Regions from separate parts of the Streptomyces sp. NBC_00094 genome, predicted to be linked through region 1. Evidence: riboswitches for the same ligand, from Rfam matches in the RefSeq annotation. Region 1 holds a riboswitch; each other region holds the start of a gene.

What was found. A riboswitch is a leader RNA that binds a small molecule or an ion and turns the genes downstream of it on or off. The one in region 1 is predicted to bind cyclic di-AMP.
Positions count from the first base shown of each region.
Region 2: another riboswitch for cyclic di-AMP. It lies ahead of OG580_RS27215 (M23 family metallopeptidase); the one in region 1 lies ahead of OG580_RS30485 (LysM peptidoglycan-binding domain-containing M23 family metallopeptidase).
Region 3: another riboswitch for cyclic di-AMP. It lies ahead of OG580_RS04525 (C40 family peptidase); the one in region 1 lies ahead of OG580_RS30485 (LysM peptidoglycan-binding domain-containing M23 family metallopeptidase).
Region 4: another riboswitch for cyclic di-AMP. It lies ahead of OG580_RS35010 (LysM peptidoglycan-binding domain-containing protein); the one in region 1 lies ahead of OG580_RS30485 (LysM peptidoglycan-binding domain-containing M23 family metallopeptidase).

Region 1 covers NZ_JAPEMB010000001.1:6,827,450-6,832,508, forward strand. The annotation lists gene OG580_RS30465 (aspartate aminotransferase family protein) at 1-190, shown strand, start outside; gene OG580_RS30470 (helix-turn-helix domain-containing protein) at 266-895, shown strand; gene OG580_RS30475 (DUF6126 family protein) at 946-1,098, shown strand; gene OG580_RS30480 (tyrosine-protein phosphatase) at 1,193-2,014, opposite strand; cyclic di-AMP (ydaO/yuaA leader) riboswitch at 2,376-2,565, shown strand; gene OG580_RS30485 (LysM peptidoglycan-binding domain-containing M23 family metallopeptidase) at 2,570-3,592, shown strand; gene OG580_RS30490 (SGNH/GDSL hydrolase family protein) at 3,787-4,581, shown strand; gene OG580_RS30495 (STM4011 family radical SAM protein) at 4,568-5,059, opposite strand, start outside.
Region 2 covers NZ_JAPEMB010000001.1:6,114,455-6,119,513, reverse strand. The annotation lists gene OG580_RS27230 (bifunctional GNAT family N-acetyltransferase/acetate--CoA ligase family protein) at 1-295, opposite strand, end outside; gene OG580_RS27225 (HPr family phosphocarrier protein) at 470-751, shown strand; gene OG580_RS27220 (GntR family transcriptional regulator) at 919-1,602, opposite strand; gene OG580_RS27215 (M23 family metallopeptidase) at 1,787-2,569, opposite strand; cyclic di-AMP (ydaO/yuaA leader) riboswitch at 2,582-2,745, opposite strand; gene OG580_RS27210 (pitrilysin family protein) at 2,956-4,323, opposite strand; gene OG580_RS27205 (pitrilysin family protein) at 4,350-5,059, opposite strand, start outside.
Region 3 covers NZ_JAPEMB010000001.1:1,082,713-1,087,771, reverse strand. The annotation lists gene OG580_RS04535 (8-amino-7-oxononanoate synthase) at 1-360, shown strand, start outside; gene OG580_RS04530 (ATP-binding protein) at 532-990, shown strand; gene OG580_RS04525 (C40 family peptidase) at 1,098-1,574, opposite strand; cyclic di-AMP (ydaO/yuaA leader) riboswitch at 1,578-1,784, opposite strand; partial or broken gene OG580_RS04520 (hypothetical protein) at 2,099-2,314, opposite strand; gene OG580_RS04515 (hypothetical protein) at 2,350-2,670, shown strand; gene OG580_RS04510 (urease subunit gamma) at 2,722-3,024, shown strand; gene OG580_RS04505 (urease subunit beta) at 3,038-3,412, shown strand; gene OG580_RS04500 (urease subunit alpha) at 3,405-5,059, shown strand, end outside.
Region 4 covers NZ_JAPEMB010000001.1:7,938,481-7,943,539, forward strand. The annotation lists gene OG580_RS35005 (phosphoribosyltransferase family protein) at 1-732, shown strand, start outside; gene OG580_RS35010 (LysM peptidoglycan-binding domain-containing protein) at 726-1,637, opposite strand; cyclic di-AMP (ydaO/yuaA leader) riboswitch at 1,639-1,825, opposite strand; gene OG580_RS35015 (hypothetical protein) at 2,203-2,862, shown strand; gene OG580_RS35020 (phosphocholine-specific phospholipase C) at 3,055-5,059, opposite strand, start outside.

The DNA.
Region 1 (5,059 bases):
GATCCTCACCCAGGTCTCCGGCGACCATCTGGAGGTGATCAAGCTGATCCCGCCGCTGGTGATCGACGAGGCGGACGTGGACCGGTTCGTCACCGCCTTCACGGCGGTCATGGACGAGGCCCACGGCGGCGGCGGGCTGATGTGGGACTTCGGGAAGACGCTGGTGAAGCAGGCCGTGGCGCAACGCTGACCCGTCCGGGCCCCGGATCTTTGCCTCTGAGGCAAGAAACTTGCCTCAGAGGCATGATCCTGGCGGAATGGACGCATGGACCACGTCCCCGGGGAAACCTCCCCGGACCCCGCCACCTCCGGCGTCCTGCCCGACGTCGCCCCGCAGCTGCGGGCCCTGCGCCGCCGCCGGGGGCTCACCCTGGAGGCCGCCGCCCAGCGGGCCGGCCTCTCGCCGGCCCACCTCTCCCGCCTGGAGACGGGGAACCGGCAACCCTCGCTGCCGATGCTGCTCGCCCTCGCCCGTATCTACGGTACGACGGTCTCCGAGCTCCTCGGCGAGACACCGCCCGAGCGCGACCCGGTCGTCCGGGCCGACCGCTCCGAGCCCGTCGAGGCCGACGGCTGGATCTACCGGCAGGCGGGCGGCGCCGGCCGGGCCCTGCAGTGCCTGCGCGTCCACGTGCCGTACGCCACCCGGGCCGACATCGTGCGCGTCCACCCCGGCGAGGAGTGGATCCACGTCCTGGAGGGCCGGGTGCGGCTCGCGCTCGGCGACGCCGTCCATGTCCTCGATCCCGGGGACAGCGCGCACTTCGACTCCCTCACCCCGCACCGCATCGGCGCCGCCACCTCCGGCGGGGCCGAGCTGCTCTTCGTCCACACCCTGATGCAGAGTCCCGTCGCCGAGCTGTGCCTCGGCGACGGAACCCCGCACCGGCGCTGAACCCGTGCGGCTGCTCCTCCGGAGCGGCCACTCCTTCGGAAAGGACCGATATGTCCGAGAAGCCCCGACTGGTCACCGGCGAAGAGCGCGGTGAGGGCAAGTTCCCCAAGGGGCTGGTGCTCCGCCTCTTCGCCTACCTGATCGCCGGTCACCTCTTCGCCGGATTCCTCTACCTGCTGTTCACGCTGGGCGGGCAGAGCTAGGGGGCGTCTTGCCGATCAGGCCGGGCTCGCGGGGCCTGATCGGCAAGAAACCCCCTAGTAGGGGGTCCCGTGAGGGTGGCCCCCGGTCTCACGGTCACGCCTCGGTGAGCAGGCGCTCCCGCAGTCGCTCGCGGGTCTCGGGAGCAAGCTTGAGCCCCTCCGTGAGGTACGTCTCCACCGAGCCCCAGGTCGCCTCGATCGTCTCCAGGGCGGCCCGCAGGTACTCCGCCCGCGCGTCGAAGAGCGGGCTCAGCAGCTCCATCACCTCGGGCGACATCGCGTCCGCGGAGGTGGAGCTGCGGCGCACCTTGTAGCGGCGGTGCGGGTCGTTCGACTTCACGTAGTCGGCCTCGATCGCCTCCCGCTCGACCCCGAGGGCGAGCAGCGTGATGGCGATGGAGAGGCCGGCCCGGTCCTTGCCCGCGGCGCAGTGCATCAGGGCCGGGACGCTCTCCTCCGCCATGGCGTGCAGGATCCGGCTGTGCTCCGAGGTCCGCTCGATCACCATCTTCCGGTACGAGTCGGACATTCGGGTCGCCGCCTTGTCGTCGCCCAGGATCTCCCGCAGCTGGGCGATGTCGCCGTCGCGCACCAGCTTCCAGAACTCCTTGCCGTCGGCCGGGTCGTTGAGCGGTATGTTCACGTTCCGCACGCCGGGGAGTTCGACGTCCGCGCCCTCGATCCTGACGTCGGCCTCGTTGCGGAAGTCGAAGACGGTGTGCAGGCCCAGCGAGGCGAGGAAGGCGGCGTCCGCCTCGGTCGCGTGGGCCAGGTGGCCGCTGCGGAAGAGGCGACCGGGCCGCACGGCGCGCCCGTCCGTCGTCGGCAGGCCGCCCACGTCCCGGAAGTTGCGGACCTCCGCCAGCTCGGGCTCGTTCGCTTCGGTGGGCGGGACCTGCGGCAGCTGCTGCGTCACGGATGCTCCTGGGTGTCGACGTTCGGGCGCCCGATGCGAGATCGGTTCCTAGGGCAATCATCCAGGTGGGGAGGGGGTAGCGCACCCCCTCGGACGGGAATGGGCGATCTGTCCGAAATGGGATGTTGGGTAGAACAAGCCCTGTTTGAGGGTGAGATGACGGGGTGCCGCGTGAGCAGGGTCATAGAGGTGACGGATCGTGGCTGACGGCCCGGAGCAAATCCCGTACGGAAAAAGGAAATCGAAGGACCGTCATCGACGGAGGGTGACCGGATTTCCGCCCGGAATTCGACCGAGGTAATGCCGGGCGATATTTACGGCTTGTTCGCTCCGACCCCACTCGTCTAGCGTCACCGTCAATCCGGTCGGACCGCCGAATCCTGCCACCGTCCGGAATCCGCACTCATCCCGAACGTGGCAGGAGCGGGGGACCCAGGAAGTACGCCGGTCCCGCGACGCAGGACGGCTTTGGGGTGAAGCCGCGTGAGAACGCGGCCGGGCATCTCCAGTCCGAACCCGACAGCTCACCTCGTAGGCGCCGGAGAGGAATTCGTCATGCCCGCGAACGGTAAGCACCGCCGCCCCAAGATCAACCCCATCACGCGTGGAATCGTCGCCGCCGGTACCGGAGGTGCCGTCGTCGCCCTTCCGCTCTTCGGTGCGACCGCCGCCCACGCCGTCGAGCCGGCCGCCCCGGCCGCCGTGTCGGGCCAGGTCGTGGCCGTCGCCGCTCAGGCGAAGGCCCCCGCCGCCCTCCAGGCCGCGCCCGCCGCCGCCGTGAAGGCCGCGCCGACGACGTACTCCGTCGTCAGCGGCGACTACCTGTCGAAGATCGCCACCGAGCACCACCTCTCGGGCGGCTGGCAGAAGCTGTACGAGGACAACCGCCAGGTCGTCGGTGAGAACCCCTCGCTGATCCTGCCCGGCATGAAGCTCACCCTCGGCGCCAAGAGCACCGCGGCCGCCACTCCGAAGAGCGCCGCGCCCAAGGCCGCCGCCCCGAAGAGCACGCCGAAGAGCAGCCCGAAGAGCAGCAAGAGCAGCTCCTCGCAGGGCTCCGGCGACGAGACCCGCGCCTCCCGCAGCAGCGAGCGCTCCTCCGCCCCGACCTCCACCGCCGCCCAGTCGGACGCGTCGACCTCGTCGCGCTCCACCGGCTCCTCCGCCTCCGCTTCCGGCTGGGTCTCCCCGGTCAGCGGCGGCATCTCCACCCCGTACCGCGCCTCCGGCTCCATGTGGTCCTCCGGCTACCACACCGGTGTCGACTTCATCGCCTCCTCCGGTACGACCGTCCGCGCCGTCGGCGCCGGCACCGTCGTCTCGGCCGGCTGGAGCGGCGCCTACGGCAACGAGGTCGTCATCCAGCACGCCGACGGCAGCTACTCGCAGTACGCGCACCTCTCCTCCCTCGCCATCTCCTCCGGCCAGTCCGTGAGCGGTGGCCAGCAGATCGGCCTCTCCGGCTCCACCGGCAACTCCACCGGACCGCACCTCCACTTCGAGATCCGCACCTCGCCGAGCTACGGCTCCGACGTGGACCCGCTCGCGTACCTGCGCCAGCACGGCGTCTCCATCTGAGACCCCTCGCTCGAACGACGGCCCGGCACTCCTGTGCCGGGCCGTCGGCGTTTCCTGCCGGGCCTTCGGCGTTCCTGACACATTCCGAGACCTATTCCGGCTTGGCGGAATCTTTATCGGTGGCATATCTCACGCTCCGTCAACCCTTCCTTACGGTCGCGTAGGTCACAGCCGAAAGGGAAGGATGTGCTCCCGTGGCAGACGATTCGAGATCAACAGACAAGAACGCATTCGGGTCGTACGCGGCGATCGGTGACAGCTTCACCGAGGGCGTCGGAGACCCCGGGCCCGACGGGACGTATGTCGGCTGGGCGGACCGTTTCGCGGTCCTGCTCGCCGACCAGCTGCCGGAGCACGACGCCTTCCGCTACGCCAACCTGGCCGTACGCGGGCGCCTTCTCGATCAGATCGTGGCGGAACAGGTCCCCCGGGCGAAGGAACTCGCCCCCGACCTGGTGACCTTCTGTGCCGGCGGCAACGACATCATCCGTCCCGGCACGGACCCCGACGACGTGGCCGAGCGCTTCGAGCGCGCCGTCGCGGACCTGACCTCCGCCGTCGGCACCGTGATGGTGACCACCGGCTTCGACACCCGTGACATCCCCGTGCTCCGGCACCTGCGCGGCAAGATCGCCACCTACACCGCCCACGTCCGGTCCATCGCGGACCGCTACGACTGCCCGGTGCTCGACCTGTGGTCCCTCAAGTCGGTCCAGGACCTGCAGGCCTGGGACGACGACCGGCTGCACCTCTCGCCCGACGGCCACACCCGGGTCGCCCTGCGCGCCGCGCAGGTCCTCGGCATGCCCGTGCCCGCGGACCCGGACCAGCCGTGGCCGCCGCGCCCCCCGCGCGGCACGCTGGAGGTGCGCCGCGACGACATCCACTGGGCCAAGGAGTACCTCGTGCCCTGGATCGGACGCAGGCTGCGGGGCGAGAGCTCGGGCGACCACGTCGAGGCCAAGCGCCCCGACCTCATGCCTCTCTGAGAGCCGCTCCGAGAGCGCTTCCGAGAGGTCTTCCGAGAGGTCTTCCGAGAGGCGACGGACCGCCGGCCGGGATCCGCTCCAGGACCCCGCCGGCGAACACGTCGTACAGCGGCAGCGTCTCCAGATGGACGTAGCCGATGTGACAGTCGCAGACGCCGAGGGGGCAGGCCCGGGGCCGGAGCGCGGCGCGGTACGAGCCGTCGTACAGGTTGCCCAGCTCGGCCTTGACGAAGTGGCAGCGCCGCACCGTCCCCTCGCCGTCCACCGAGATCACCGACTCGCCGGTACGGCACGGCAGCCCCGCCGAGCGGTGCGGCCGTCTGCTGTACGGGAAGAGCGGATCGATTCCCGTCCACTCCTCGGCCTCCGCGTCCGTGTACGTGTGCCCCTCGGCCGCGTTCACCCAGAGGTAGACGTGCGGCGGCAGGTCGGCGCGCAGCCGGCGGGCGTCCTCCCGGTGCTCGGGCAGGCCGACCAC
Region 2 (5,059 bases), 710 kb from region 1:
CCCGGTCGACGAAGTCGTGGTGGGTGAAGCGGTGGACGTCCTTGGCGGAGAGGCGTGGGTAGGGCGCGAAGAAGCGGTAGTACTTCGACTCGTCCGAGACCTGCTCGTAGAAGCTGACCAGCCGGTCGGCGTCGTCGGTGGTGATGGGCCTGATGCGCGCGGTGCCGCCGTCCCGGAGCACGACGTCGGCCTCCCAGTGGTCGGGGTAGGCATGCTCCGGTGACGCAGGTGGTGCCGGTTGATCCACTGATGCCGGTCGATCCGCCGCTTCCGACTGCTCCGACGCGCTCTCCATGGGGCCAGACTACGGCCGGTGTACGACACCGGCACCGGTCGCGCGGCGAGTGGGCTCCGGGCAAGGTGGGGAGGACCGAAAGGCGGTCCGGTCCGGGCCGAAGGTCGGCACGAGCACCGCGCGTCCCGTGAGAGACTGGTCTAGACAACCCCTTAAGACTTGAAGGGCAACACCATGGCTGAGCGCCGCGTCAACGTCGGCTGGGCCGAGGGCCTCCACGCCCGCCCCGCGTCCATCTTCGTCCGTGCCGCCACGGCTTCCGGCGTTCCGGTGACGATCGCCAAGTCCGACGGCACCCCCGTGAACGCCGCGTCGATGCTCGCGGTGCTCGGCCTGGGCGCGCAGGGCGGCGAGGAGATCGTCCTCGCTTCGGAGGCCGACGGCGCCGAGATCGCGCTGGACCGTCTCGCGAAGCTGGTCGCCGAGGGTCTCGACGAGCTCCCCGAGACCGTCTGACCCGGTCGCGCCGACCCGGTCACGACGTACCGTACGACGAAAACCGTGGCTGCCGACATTTCGGCGGCCACGGTTTTTGCTTTTCCGGAACCAGTGCTTTCGGGCTCCTTTTCGGGCAGCACGAAACAGCCCCAAAGAATTCCTATTCTTTGTATACGGTGCGCACGTTAATTCCGACCGCTCGCCGTGTTGACGACATGTTGCGAAACCCTCACACGGCCGCGCTCGGGCCTTTTGAGCCGATGCAGCGCCAACGAGCGCTCGGCATGCAGGGCCGTCAGCGCTCTGGCCCGCTCGGCGTCACCGCGCGCGACGGCGTCCACGATGGCGCCGTGCTCCGACCAGGCCTCCACGGGCTGGACGGGCTGATCGACCGCGTACATCCAGGCGATCTTGTGCCGTAGCTGGGTGAGCAGCGCCGTCAGGGCCGGGCTGCCCGAAGCCTGCGCGAGCGTCTCGTGGAACCAGCCGCCGAGCGAGCGCAGGTCCTCGCCCTGGCCCCGCCTGGCCCGCTCCTGACCCAGCCTGACCAGGCCGCGCAACACCTTCAGGTGCGCCTCGGTGCGCCGCTGCGCGGCACGGGCGGCCCCCAGGGGTTCGAGCAGCGCCCGCATGTCGAGCAGATCGGCCGCCTCCTGCTCGGTGGGCTCGGCGACATGGGCGCCGGCGTGGCGACGGGTGACGACGAAGCCCTCGGACTCCAGGGTGCGCAGGGCCTCGCGGACCGGGACACGGGAGACCCCGTAGCGGCGGGCGAGCTGCTCCTCGGTCAGCCGCCCTCCCCGCTCGAAGACACCGGAGACGATGTCGTCCCGGATCGCCGTGCATACCGATTGCGCGGGAACGCGCATGTCCGACCTCCGCCTTGATCCGCGCGAGACAATTCGAGCGACGCCTGTTCTGCGTCTGTTCCGCGACTCTATTGCAGTAGGCCGGAATTTCCGATGCCCCCGTGGAATCCAGGGATATGTTTCGGTCAACGAAAAGCCCCGGCTCAGTACGAGCCGGGGCTTTTGCGACGCGGTGCGGGTGACGTCAGAGACTGACGCCCCGGGAGCGGAGGTAGGAGATCGGGTTCAGGTCCGAGCCGTACTCGGAGCCGGTCCGGGCCTCGAAGTGGAGGTGCGGGCCGGTCGAGTTGCCGCTCGATCCCGAGACGCCTATCTGCTGGCCGGGCTCGACGGTCTGGCCGACGTAGACCCCGATGGACGAGAGGTGCCCGTACTGGGTGTACGTGCCGTCGTTCATCCGGATCACGATGTTGTTGCCGTACGCGCCGCCCCAGCCGGCCTCGACGACGGTGCCGGAGCCGACGGAGACGACCCGGCTGCCGTAGGACGCGTGGAAGTCGATGCCGGAGTGGCTGCCGGAGGACCAGAGCGAGCCACCGGTCTTGTAGCCGGTGGTCACGTACGAACCGGCCACGGGGAGCTGGAAGGAGTTGAGGCGGCGGCGCTCGGCCTCGCGGGCTGCGCGCTCCCTCTCCTCGCGGACCTCCTTGGCGCGGGCCTCGGCCTTGCGCTTCGCCTCCGCACGGGCCTCGGCCTGGACCTTCGCCTTGGCGACGGCCTCGAAGGCCTCCTGCTCCTGGGCGGCGGCCTGGGCGTCGATCCGGTCCGAGAGGGAGTCCTCGGTGATCACCTGCGTGAGGCCGGTGTCCTCGACGGAGCGGTTGTCCGTGTCGGCGGCGAGCGCCGGGGAAGCGAAGGTTCCGATGACGCCGGTGGTGGCGAGCGTCGCGACACCGGCGATGCCCACGCTGCGGCGCGCCATCCGGCTCGGACCACGATGCTTCCCGGTGGCACGGGTGAACGCCATGTAGTGGCTGATCCTTTCCTTCCTTCTCGCCTACCGGGTTAGCTGACGGGTTCGGAGCAGGAAGGTCTCCTACGAGCCCCTCCGTACGAGACGAAGGCGCCCGATTCACCCCAGGGACTGTGTGGGTCCCCGGCTCCCCAGGCTCGCGCCTGACGGGGACTCGGCGATGACTGTCCGTTGCCGCGGATGCGGCACGTGCAACTGCCGGACAGCCGCACCGACGCTATGCGGATCGTCTTTCAATCACCAAACAGACACGCCCGTTTGTAAGACATACCACAGGGCAGACGACCACTCATATGCACAACTCGGACATAGCGGAAGGCCCCGACGAAATCATGACGTCGGGGCCTCCGTTGCCGGGTCCGGCAGGTGCGATCAGCCGATCAGCCTGCCACGACGGTGACTTCACCGATGCCGAGCGCGCGCACCGGCTCCGCGATCTGCGCCGCGTCGCCCACGAGCACGGTGACGAGCCGGTCCACCGGGAAGGCGTTGACCACGGCCGCGGTCGCCTCCACGGTGCCGGTCTCGGCGAGGAGCGCGTACAACCGGGCCTGGTAGTCGTCCGGGAGATGCTGCTCCACCTGGTCGGCGAGCGTCCCGGCGACCGAGGCGGCCGTCTCGTACTTGAGCGGAGCCACACCCACCAGGTTCTGCACGGCCGTCTCGCGCTCGGCGTCCGTGAGGCCCTCCGCGGCGAGGGTCCGCAGCACCTTCCACAGGTCGTCAAGTGCCGGGCCGGTGTTGGGCGTGTCGATCGAGCCGCTGATGGCGAGCATCGACGCGCCGTTCCCCTCGGCGTCGGAGCGGAGCACCTGCCCGAAGGCCCGCACGCCGTACGTGTAGCCCTTCTCCTCGCGCAGGACCCGGTCGAGACGCGAGGTGAGCGTGCCACCGAGGCAGTACGTGCCCAGGATCTGGGCGGCCCAGACCCTGTCGTGCCGGTCCGCACCGATCCGGCCGATGAGCAACTGCGTCTGGACGGCGCCGGGCCGGTCCACGATGACGACCCGTCCGGTGTCGTCGGCGGTGATCGGCGGCATCGGGAGCGGCTCGGCCGGCTCGCCGGTCCAGGCGCCCAGGGTCTCGGCCAGGACCTTGTCCAGGTCCACGCCCGTCAGATCGCCGACGACCACGGCGGTGGCCGTGCCGGGGCGGACGTACGCCTCGTAGAAGGCGCGGACCGCGGCGGCGTCGATCGCGACGACCGTCTCCTCCGTGCCCTGGCGCGGCCGGGACATCCGGGACTCGGCCGGGAAGAGCTCCTTGGAGAGCTGCTTGGCAGCGCGGCGGGCCGGGTTGGCCGACTCGTGCGGGATCTCGTCGAGGCGGTTGCGCACCAGGCGCTCCACCTCGCTCTCCAGGAACGCCGGGGCGATCAGGGCCTCGGAGACCAGCCCGAGCGCCTTGGGCAGCCGGGAGACCGGGACCTCCAGGGAGACCCGTACGCCCGGGTGGTCCGCGTGCGCGTCGAGCGTGGCGCCGCAGCGCTCCAGGTCGGCCGCGAACTCCTCGGCGGTGCGCTGGTCCGTGCCCTCGAAGAGCGCGCGGGCCATGATCGTGGCGACACCGTCGAGACCTGCCGGCTCGGCGTCCAGCGGAGCCGGCAGGAAGATCTCCACGGCGACGACCTGCTGGCCGGGACGGTGACTGGTCAGGACCGTCAGCCCGTTGGTCAGCGCCCCCCGGTCCGGGGCGGGGAAGGCCCACGGCCTGGCGACACCCGGCCGCGGCTGCGGGTGGAAGTCCATGCTGGTCAAAGACACGGCAGCGTCGGTCACTGGTCCGCTCCCTCTTCCTCGTCGCTGTCGCTCTGTTCGGTGCTGACCGGCTCGTAGACGAGCACCGCGCGGTTGTCGGGGCGCAGCTTGGCCGCGGCGACCGCCTGCACCTCCTCGGCGGTGATGTCCAGGACCCGGTCGACGGCCGTGAGGGCGAGCTGCGGGTCACCGAACAGCACGGCGAACCGGCACAGTTCGTCGGCGCGGCCCGCGACGGTGCCGAGCCGGTCGAGCCACTCGCGCTCCAACTGGGCCTGCGCGCGCTCCATCTCCTCGGGCGTCGGACCCTCGGCGGCGAAGCGGGCCAGCTCCTCGTCGACGGCGGCCTCGATCTGCGGGACCTCGACACCGCCCGAGGTCTTGACGTCCAGCCAGCCGAGCGAGGGCGCCCCCGCGAGCCGCAGCAGGCCGAAACCGGCGGCGACGGCCGTACGGTCACGGCGGACCAGACGGTTGTGCAGACGGGAGGACTCGCCGCCACCGAGGACCGTCAGGGCCAGGTCGGCGGCGTCGCACTCGCGCGTGCCGTCGTGCGGCAGCCGGTAGGCGGCCATCAGCGCGCGGGCCGGGACCTCCTCCTCGACGACCTCACGCAGCTGCTCGCCGATGACGTCGGGCAGCGAGCCGTCGCGCGGGGGCAGCTTGCCGTCGTGGGAGGCGATCGAGCCGAAGTACTTCTCGACCCACGCGAGGGTCTGCTCCGGGT
Region 3 (5,059 bases), 5.7 Mb from region 1:
CTCGCACCGGCCGCCGCGGGCGGCGCGCTCGCGAGCCTGCGGCTGATCGCCGCCGAACCGGAGCTCGCCGGGCGGGCGCGCACGGTCGCCACCACCCTGTACGAGCTGCTCACGGCGGCCGGACTGACGGCCGCCCGGCCGGACGCGGCCGTCGTGTCGGTGCGCGCCCCCTCGCCGGAGGCGGCGCTGCGCTGGGCCGCCGACTGCCGCGAACAGGGCCTGGCGGTCGGCTGCTTCAGGCCGCCGTCCGTCCCGGACGGCATCTCGCGGCTGCGTCTCACGGCCCGCGCCGACCTGACGGACGCCGAGGTCGCGCGGGCGGTGGAGACGATCCTGCGGACGGCGCCCGACGCCGTCTGACCCGTCGGCCAGGGTGCCCAAGAGCGTTTCCGGGCAGCAGAGTTCACCGCTTCGGGCGATAGATGCGCACATATCGTGGTGGAACGCCACCCGGGGCGGCACGATCGGTGGCACTCTGACGCGAAGCGCAAACCGGGGCGGCGTCCCCGGTGGGAAAGGGACAGCGTCGCCATGGCAGACCATCTGGAAGCATCCGTCACTCTGCCGAGCGATCCCGCCTCGGTTCCCACGGCACGGAGGTACGTCGCGGACGTCCTGGGCGATTGGGGGCTCGACGGAGCCGCGGAGACCGCGGACTCCATTCGGCTGATCGTCTCGGAGCTGGCCACCAACGCCGTCCAGCACACCTTCGGGCAGTCGCCGACCTTCACGGTCGACCTCCGGCTGGAGCGGGAGGAACGGCTGCACATCGGTGTGACCGACAGCCATCCCCGCTGGCCCCGCCGTCTCCCGGCGGCGGTCCAGCAGGACAACGGCCGCGGCATGGTCATCATCCGGGTCCTGGCGGCGGAGGCCGGCGGCCGTCTCTCGGTCACCCCGACCGAGGAGGGCGGCAAGACGGTCTGGATCACGATCCCGTGGACGGCCGCCGTCGTCCGGGCCGGCTCGGCCGGCGTGCAGCTCCTCTGAAGCGTGTCGCGGAGGGCTGTGATGCGCTTGGGGGCCTGTCCCGGCCGTGAGAGGTGCGGCGGCGCCACCGCACCCTTCACTCACCAGGGGTCAGCGCCCGGGGTCCGTCACCGGACGCGGCCGTAGTAGACCTTCGACGACCAGATTCTGTCGAGCTTCACCCACGAGCCCGTCTTGGGCGAGTGCCAGATCTTGCCGCTGCCGGCGTAGATGCCGACGTGGTAGACACGTCCGCCCGAGTGGAAGAAGACCAGGTCCCCCTTCTGCCGGCTGGAGGCGGAGATGTGCCGGGTCTTGTTGTACTGCTGCTGCGCTGTGCGGGGCAGCGACTTGCCCGCCTTCTTGTACGCGTAGAGCGTCAGGCCGGAGCAGTCGAACCGTGTCGGTCCGGTGGCTCCGTACCGGTAAGGCGATCCCTTCTTGGCGGCGGCGACGTTCAATGCCTTGTTCGCGTAGGCCGTCGCCGCCTGGGCCTCCGGTGCCGCACCTGGTGCGAACAACGTGCCGCCGACGGCGGCGAGGGTGAGAGCCGAGACGGCTCCGGCCCGGGACAGCAGGGACGGGACATGCATCTGCGCGGTCATGCGCAACCCTTCGTCAGCCGCCTGAGAAGGATGACCTGTCGGGTTCGGGCAGGCGAAGATGCCCGGCCGCGGCTGCGGCTTCACCCCAAGGAACGGCCCCGCTGCGAAAACAGCGCGAACGTCCCGTACTGATTGGGTCCTCCACTCCTGCCGATCCACTCCTGTCGACCAGACGTCCGGGACAGCGGCAGGACTCGGCGTCCGCCCGGACCGCCCCGCCGCGGCGGCGGGGGCTTGTCGTCGTCACGGATCTTGACCCACGACATGGGTGAAAACCGAGCTGAAACGGCGATATGTGAGGCTCCTCACGACTGATCCATTCGGGTGGACAAGAAGCCTTTGTGATCTTTGGAGGTTTGGCCTACGAGCCGCGTACCAGCGATGGAACGTTCGATTCCGCCAAATGCGTACACCTGTTGCGCAACTCGCCCGCTTCCTGTGTCGACTCGTCGACTACGCCGAACGGGGGAGGGATTCTGCGACGCGTGTCGGCCGACCGGCCCTCGACACGACACGCGTGAATGTCAACTCGCCCGACTCCGGGGGGCGGTGAACCGGTCCGTCCGGTGCTCCCCGTCCAACACCCTTGAGGCGCACGCCAATGTGCCCGCGCGCACCTCGTTCTCGCCCCGTATATGCATGAGCGTCAGGGCCTCGCGGGGCGCCTCGACCCGTCCCACCAGCGCCTGAGCCGCACGCAACGCCCCATAGGTATGCGTATCTCTGGATGGACTGATCTTCGATCGAGGCGGCCTGGCCGAGGCGGGTGGTCTCCATGTCGCAGGAGAGCGTCCGCATCGTGCCGTGGCTCGCCGACCTGGTCGACCGCGTCGTATACGGCGGTGAGCGGGCGGTCGGCCCGGTCTCCGCGCTGCGCCCGATCGACTTCGCCGCGGGCCGACAACGCCGCTTCGGCATCGCCGCCCATCACCGCGACCCCGGCGCCTCCTGGCGAGTGCCCGGCAGCTCCCGGCGATCGGATGATCATGGAAACGCAAAGCCGGAGTTAACGAGCCGGAAAAACTTCCGCCCTAACGTGCAATGTCCGGCCGCGTACCGCTTCTCCGCAGCTCAACACGGCGTTGACGCTGGGTAGGGTCCGCAGCTGTCCGGGTGCCGTCCCGGTCGACGACTGTGAGGTGGAAGAGTGCAACTGAGCCCGCACGAACAGGAACGCCTGCTCATTCATGTCGCGGCCGACGTGGCCGAGAAGCGCCGGGCGCGGGGTGTGCGGCTCAACCACCCCGAGGCCGTCGCCCTGCTCACCTCCCACATCCTGGAAGGCGCCAGGGACGGCCGCACCGTCGCGGAGCTGATGGCCTCCGGGCGCAAGGTGCTCACCCGTGACGAGGTCATGGACGGCATCCCCGAGATGATCCACGACGTCCAGGTCGAGGCCACCTTCCCGGACGGCACCAAGCTCGTCACCGTCCACGACCCGATCGTCTGAGCGGGGCGCGCCGATGATCCCCGGAGAGATCCTGTACGCGGAGGACCCCGTGACCCTCAACGAGGGGCGCCCCGTCACCCGCGTGACCGTTCTCAACGCCGCCGACCGCCCCGTGCAGGTCGGCTCCCACTACCACTTCGCCGAGGTCAACCCCGGCCTGGAGTTCGACCGCGCCGCCGCGCGCGGGCACCGCCTCCACATCGCCGCCGGAACCGCCGTCCGCTTCGAACCCGGCATCCCCGTCGAGGTCGAACTCGTCCCGATCGCCGGCCGCCGGATCGTCCCGGGGCTGCGCGGCGAGACCGCCGGCCCGCTGGACGAGACAGCCGATGCCGATGCCGATGCCGAAGCCGGGGTCACCGGCCCGAACGGAGGCCCTCGTGCCTGACCTGCACCGCGCCGTCTACGCCGATCTGTTCGGCCCCACCACCGGCGACCGCATCCGGCTCGCCGACACCGACCTCCTCGTCGAGATCGAGGAGGACCGCTGCGGCGGGCCCGGCCGAGCCGGCGAGGAGGCCGTGTTCGGCGGCGGCAAGGTCGTCCGCGAGTCCATGGGGCAGGCCCGCACCACCCGCGCCGAGGGCGCCCCCGACACCGTGATCACCGGAGCCGTGATCCTCGACCACTGGGGCGTCGTCAAGGCCGACATCGGCATCCGTGACGGCCGGATCACCGGCATCGGCAAGGCCGGCAACCCCGACACCATGGACGGCGTCCACCCCGACCTCGTGATCGGCCCCGAGACCGAGGTGATCGTCGGCAACGGCAAGATCGTCACCGCCGGCGCCGTCGACGCCCATGTCCACTTCATCTCCCCGACCGTCGTCGAGCAGGCGCTCGCCACCGGCGTCACCACGCTCGTGGGCGGCGGCACCGGACCGGCCGAGGGCACCAAGGCGACCACCATCACGCCCGGCCCCTGGCATCTGGCCCGGATGTTCGAGGCCCTGGACACCTTTCCCGTCAACATCGGTCTGCTCGGCAAGGGCAACACCATGTCGCGGGAGGCCATGTACTCCCAGCTCCGGGGCGGCGCCCTCGGGTTCAAGATCCACGAGGACTGGGGCGCGACCCCCGCCGTCATCGACGCCTGCCTCGGCGTCTGTGAGGAGACGGGCGCCCAACTCGCCCTCCACACCGACACCTTGAACGAGGCGGGCTTCGTCGGCGACACCCTCGCCGCCATCGCGGGGCGGACCGTCCACGCGTACCACACGGAGGGCGCCGGCGGCGGGCACGCCCCCGACATCATCACGGTCGTCTCCGAGCCGTACATCCTGCCCAGTTCGACCAACCCGACCCGCCCACACACCGTCAACACCATCGAGGAACACCTCGACATGCTGATGGTCTGCCACCACCTCAACCCGGCCGTGCCCGAGGACCTCGCCTTCGCGGAGTCCCGCATCCGGCCCTCCACGATCGCCGCCGAGGACGTCCTCCACGACCTGGGCGCCATCTCGATCATCTCCTCCGACGCCCAGGCCATGGGCCGCGTCGGCGAGGTGATCATGCGGACCTGGCAGACCGCCCACGTCATGAAGAAGCGGCGCGGCGCCCTTCCCGGCGACGGCCGCGCCGACAACCACCGGGCCCGCCGCTACGTCGCCAAGTACACGATCAACCCGGCCGTCGCCCAGGGCATGGACCACCTGATCGGCTCGGTCGAGACCGGCAAGCTGGCCGACCTCGTGCTCTGGGACCCCGCTTTCTTCGGCGTGAAGCCGCTCACCGTCGTCAAGGGCGGTCAGATCGCGTACGCGCAGATGGGCGACGCCAACGCCTCCATCCCCACCCCGCAACCCGTCATGCCCCGCCCGATGTTCGGCGCCCTCGGCAAGGCGGCCGCCGCCGGCTCCGTCAACTTCGTGTCCAGGGCGGCGATCGAGGACGACCTACCCCGAAGGCTCGGCGTCCACAAGGAGTTCACCGCCATCGGGGACACCCGGCGGGTCACCAAGGCCGACATGCGGGAGAACGACGCCCTGCCCCGGGTCGAGGTCGACGCCGACACCTTCTCGGTGACCATCGA
Region 4 (5,059 bases), 1.1 Mb from region 1:
GCGATCGGCCAGTTCTACGGGGACTTCTCGCAGACGTCCGACGCGGAGGTGCTCGCCTGTCTCGATCGGATCCGGGCCGTGCAGGGGCCCGTCGTCCGGGACTGGGACGTGCGGATCCCGGCGACCGGGGCAACCCTCGCCGGGCGGCTCGCCGTGCCCGACGGAGCGGCGGGCATCGTCCTGTTCGCCCATGGAAGCGGCAGCAGCCGGCACAGCCCGCGCAACCGGTCGGTCGCGGACGCCCTGAACAAGGCGGGCCTGGGAACGCTGCTGTTCGACCTGCTCACCGAGGCCGAGGCGGTCGACCGGGCGCATGTCTTCGACACCCCGCTCCTCGCCGGCCGACTCGTGAGCGCCACGGAGTGGCTGGCCGCCCGACCCGAGAGCGCCGGGTTGCCGCTCGGCTACTTCGGGGCGAGCACGGGCGCGGCCGCCGCGCTGTGGGCGGCGGCCGATCCGGGCTCCGGCGTCGCCGCCGTCGTCTCGCGCGGGGGCAGGCCCGACCTGGCGGGCGACCGCCTGGCCGGGGTGCGCGCCCCGACCCTCCTCGTGGTGGGCGGCCGGGACGCGCTCGTGCTGGACCTCAACCGGCGGGCGCAGTCACTGCTGCGCTGCGAGAACCGGCTGACCGTCGTGGAGGGCGCCACCCATCTCTTCGAGGAGCCAGGTGCCCTGGAGGAGGTGGCGGAGCTCGCCACCTCCTGGTTCGCGGGGCACTTCCGGCCTCAGTAGGCCCCGTTGACGTTGTCGATGGAGCCGTAGCGGTCGGCCGCGTAGTTGCAGGCGGCCGTGATGTTGGCGACCGGGTCGAACAGGTCGGTGGACGTGCCCGGCACGTGGTAGGCGTCGAAGGTCGGCTGGATCACCTGGAGCAGGCCCTTCGAGGGGGTGCCGGCCGCGGCGTTGGAGTCCCAGAGGTTGATGGCCTGGGGGTTGCCCGAGGACTCGCGCATGACGTTGCGGAGGATTCCGTCGTACGAACCGGGGATGCCGTGCTGCGCCATGATGGCCAGCGACTCCCGGATCCAGCCGTCGAGGTTGTCGGGGTACTGGGTGGCGGCCGCCGGGGCCGCCTGGACGGCGGGGGCGGCGGCGGGGGCGGGGGCGGCGGCGGGGGCGGCCTGCGCCGCGGAGGCGCCCGACGTACCGGTGGCCGGGGCCGCGCGGCGCTCGGAGCGGCTCGCGCGGTCGGTCGTGGCGGAGCTCTTCTTCCGGGCGTTCTCCGGCGCGGGGGCGGCCTTCGCGGAATTCCGACGAATCGTCAGTTCGAGACCGGGGTGAATGAGTGACGGATTGTCACCCACGGCCGCCTTGTTGGCCCGGTAAATCGACTTCCAGCCGCCCTGAATTCCCTTCTTCCGGGCGATCAGGGAAAGCGAGTCGCCGCTCACCACGGTGTACGTGCGGGTGGCGGCGGGCGCGGTCGGCGCGGACGGTGCCGCGAGAGCCGCGGGTGCCGCGACAGCGGCGGTCGGCGCGGTCGTGGCGGCCTTCGGTGCGGCCGAGACGGTCTCGGCGCCGGCCGTGGCGGGGACGATCAGCGGCAGAGCGAGGGCGACTCCGCCTGTGCCTGCGAGTGCGAGGCCACGGGAGACGGTGTGGCGGCGGGGGCGGCGGTGCTTACCGTGAGCAGGCATGACGGTTCCTCTCCGGCGCCTGCGGGGTGAGCTGTCGGGTTCGGACGGGAGATGTCCGGCCGCGAGCACGCGGCTTCACCCCGAGCCGTTCCGGATTCCGGACCGGCGAATTCGTGGGTCCCCCGCTCCTGCCGTCGGGTGAAATGGGAGGTGTTTCAAGCGGCGGCAGGATTAGGCGTTCCGCTCGAATGGGGGTGACCGTAGGCCAGTAATGCGGCGGATAACAAGGGGAGAGGATCCGCTTCTCGGGGGAAAGGATCACCGAATTCCGGTAATTCAAGATCGACCGAGCTCCGGGCCCACCGAACTTCCGTGCGCGGTACGGCCTCCGGGTGTTCTGGTCCGTGGCCGGGTGCGGGAAAAGTGAACCGCATCACCCGGCGAACAATGTCCGAATATGCGATGTAATTCCGTTGGTGAGCAAATGGGCGGAAATTGACCCTGATGGGCCCTTCGCTCGCGTGGGAGTGCGGCAGGCGTGAGGCGGGTGCGCCCGAGTGGCTAAAAGTCGCAAACCAGACATTCTTCTTGAAAGATGGGATCCACCCGACCCAGGAGTCCCACGATGTCGCCCACGCCCACGACCACCCCGCCCAGCCCTGACGCCCTCGATCGCGAGGCGGCCGCCCTCTTCGAGAGCGCCACCTGGCAGCGCATCGTCACGGACTGGACCACCCCCACACGGGAACCCGCACCGGAAGTCGCGGGGGAACCCGGGTGGAGACCCACGCTGGAACCCGGGCCGGAGCGAGCCGACTGGCGGGCCCTGCTCTCCGTGCCCGTGGACCGGCTCGTGGCCGACGCGCTCGACGCGCTGCCGCCGCCGGCTCCGGCCGAGCGCCGGCTGCCCGGGCGGATCGGAGCCGTACTCCCGGACCGTCTCCATGCCTGGCGCCGCATCGGCCGGGCCGAGCTGCGACCCTCGGTGCACCTGGGTTACGCGCGTCTGGTGCTCACGGAATGGGGCTGGCAGAACGCCCCGTACAAGCTGCGCGACGTCCGGGGGGCCCGGTGCGTCTGCGGCGCCCTCCTCGCCGCCCACCGCCTCGGCTACGGGAGCGCGGACACCATGAACGAGGCGGCGGCCTGGATCATGACCGAGCTGCGGTCGCAGGGGTGGCGCGAGCTGATCGGACCGTGGAACCGGGCCCCCGGCCGGACGGCCGCCGACGCGGTGGGCCTCCTCGACGCCACGATCCGCCGCGCCGAGCTCGCCGGTCGCTGACGCACCCTACGACCACTGATGAACCCGCCCGGACGCTGATGAACCCGCCCGGACGCCGACGAACCCGCCCGGACGCCGACGCAGCCGCCGGTCGCCGACGTACCCCCGGCCACTCAGGCACTCGCCGGGCGACGGTCTCGACCGTCGCCCGGCAGTCGGCTGCCTCCCGAAAGCGGCGGAGGTCGGCCGGGGTCAGCCGGTGACGCTCGGGGCTCCGGACTCGATGTGACCCGTGTACCGACGCGACCAGGTGCCGTCGATGTCGGCGAGGATCGTGAAGTCGTACCAGCCGCCGTTGTAGGCCACCGCGTTGAAGTAGTCCTCGCGGCTGGAGTTCGCCGGAACCGTGTACGTCCACGGCCCGTCCGAGCGGTAGGCGTTCGAGCGGATCGTGAAGGTCACCGGTCCGGCCGAGGTGTTGGTCATCTTCAGCCACAGGGCCGTCCGGCCCGACCCTGCCTCGGGCGCGAACCGGGCCGCGACCTCCACGGCCTTGCCCGCCTTGGACGCGTCACCGATGAAACGCCGCAGGAAGCGGTTGGGGCCCATCATCGAGATGTCGTACTTCCCGGAGCCGTGTCCCAGCCCGATGTTGAAGTAGTCGGAGGCCGTGCCGCCCGGGTCGACGGTGTACTGCCAGGCCGCCGTGTCGCGGTGCTGGTGCGGGTGGATGGAGAAGTGCGCCGCCCGCTTGGCTTCGGCCCCCTGGTTCGTCATCGAGAACCAGGCCAGGATCTTGCCCGCGGACCCGAACTCGAACCGGTCGAGGTTGCCGTTCACCTGGTACGGCAGGGCGCGCGCCGGGCGGGTGCCGGACTCCTGGGCGGGCAGCGCGTTGTTCTGGGGCGCCGGGTTCGGCAGCGGGCCGCAGGTGGCCTGGCCGATCACCTTCGCCGTGGACGGGAGGCCGGCGGGCACTCCGTACACGGGGTGGGCGAAGTCGAAGACGCTCGTCAGGTCGCCCGTCACCCGGCGCCGCCAGGCGCTGATGTTCGGGCAGGTGGCCGGTGTACCGAGGGCCGCCGTCCAGGTCTCCATGAAGCGCAGGACGGAGGTGTGGTCGAAGACCTCCGAGCTCACCCAACCACCCCGGGTCCACGGGGACATGACAACCATCGGGACGCGGAAGCCCAGCCCGATCGGCGCGCCGTCGAGGTACTCGCCCGGGGTCCCGGGCGGGGCCACCGGCGGCGGCACGTGGTCGAAGAACCCGTCGTTCTCGTCGTAGTTGAGGATCATCACCGTCGAGTCGAAGACCTCGGCGTCGGCCGCCAGCGCGCGGTAGACGAGGTCGACGAAGTGCGCGCCGTCCCCGGGCGGGGCGTAGGGGTGCTCGGAGAACGCCTCGCTCGCCACCACCCACGACACCTGCGGCAGCGTGCCCGCCACGACGTCGGCGCGGATCGCGGCGGCGATGTCGTCCGGGGTCGAACCGGTGACCTTGGGGACCGAGCCCATGCCCCGGTCGTACAGAGGGTCGCCGGGGCGGGCGTCGGTGAACTTCTTGAAGTACGCGAGGCCGTTGTCGCCGTAGTTGTCCTGCGCGTTCTGGTAGACCTTCCAGCTCACCCCGGCGCGCTGGAGCGCCTCGGCGTACGTCTCCCAGGTCAGCCCCGACTCGTCGCCGCCGTCCTTGCTGGAGGCGTCGATCTTCCCGCTCCACAGGAACGTCCGGTTCGGGCCGGTGGCGCTGAGCGCCGAGCAGAAGTACGCGTCGCAGACCGTGTAGTGGTCGGCGAGCGCGTGGTGGAACGGGATGTCCCCGCGGTCCAGGTGACCGAGCGTCCGCGTGTTGCCGACGCCCGTGACCCAGTTGTCCATGCGGCCCTTGTTCCAGGCCGCGTGCTGTGAGTTCCAGCTGTGCGGCAGGTCGCCGTTGCACTGGGCGAGGGCCTCGCCGTCCATGCCACCGGCGGGCGGGGTGTCGCTGAGCTTCCACGGGTACTGCCGGCCGCCCCAGTTGGGCTGGTGGAACATGCCCCAGCCGCCGGGCAGATTGCCCGCGGCGCGGTCGCCGAAGCCCCGTACCCCGCGCAGCGTGCCGAAGTAGTGGTCGAAGCTGCGGTTCTCCTGCATGAGGATCACCACGTGCCGGACGTCGGTGAGCGTGCCGGTGGCGGTGCTCGCGGCGGCCGACGCCTGGACGGGCGGCAGCGCCGCCCCGGCGACGAGCCCCGCGCCGATCCCGACGAATCCC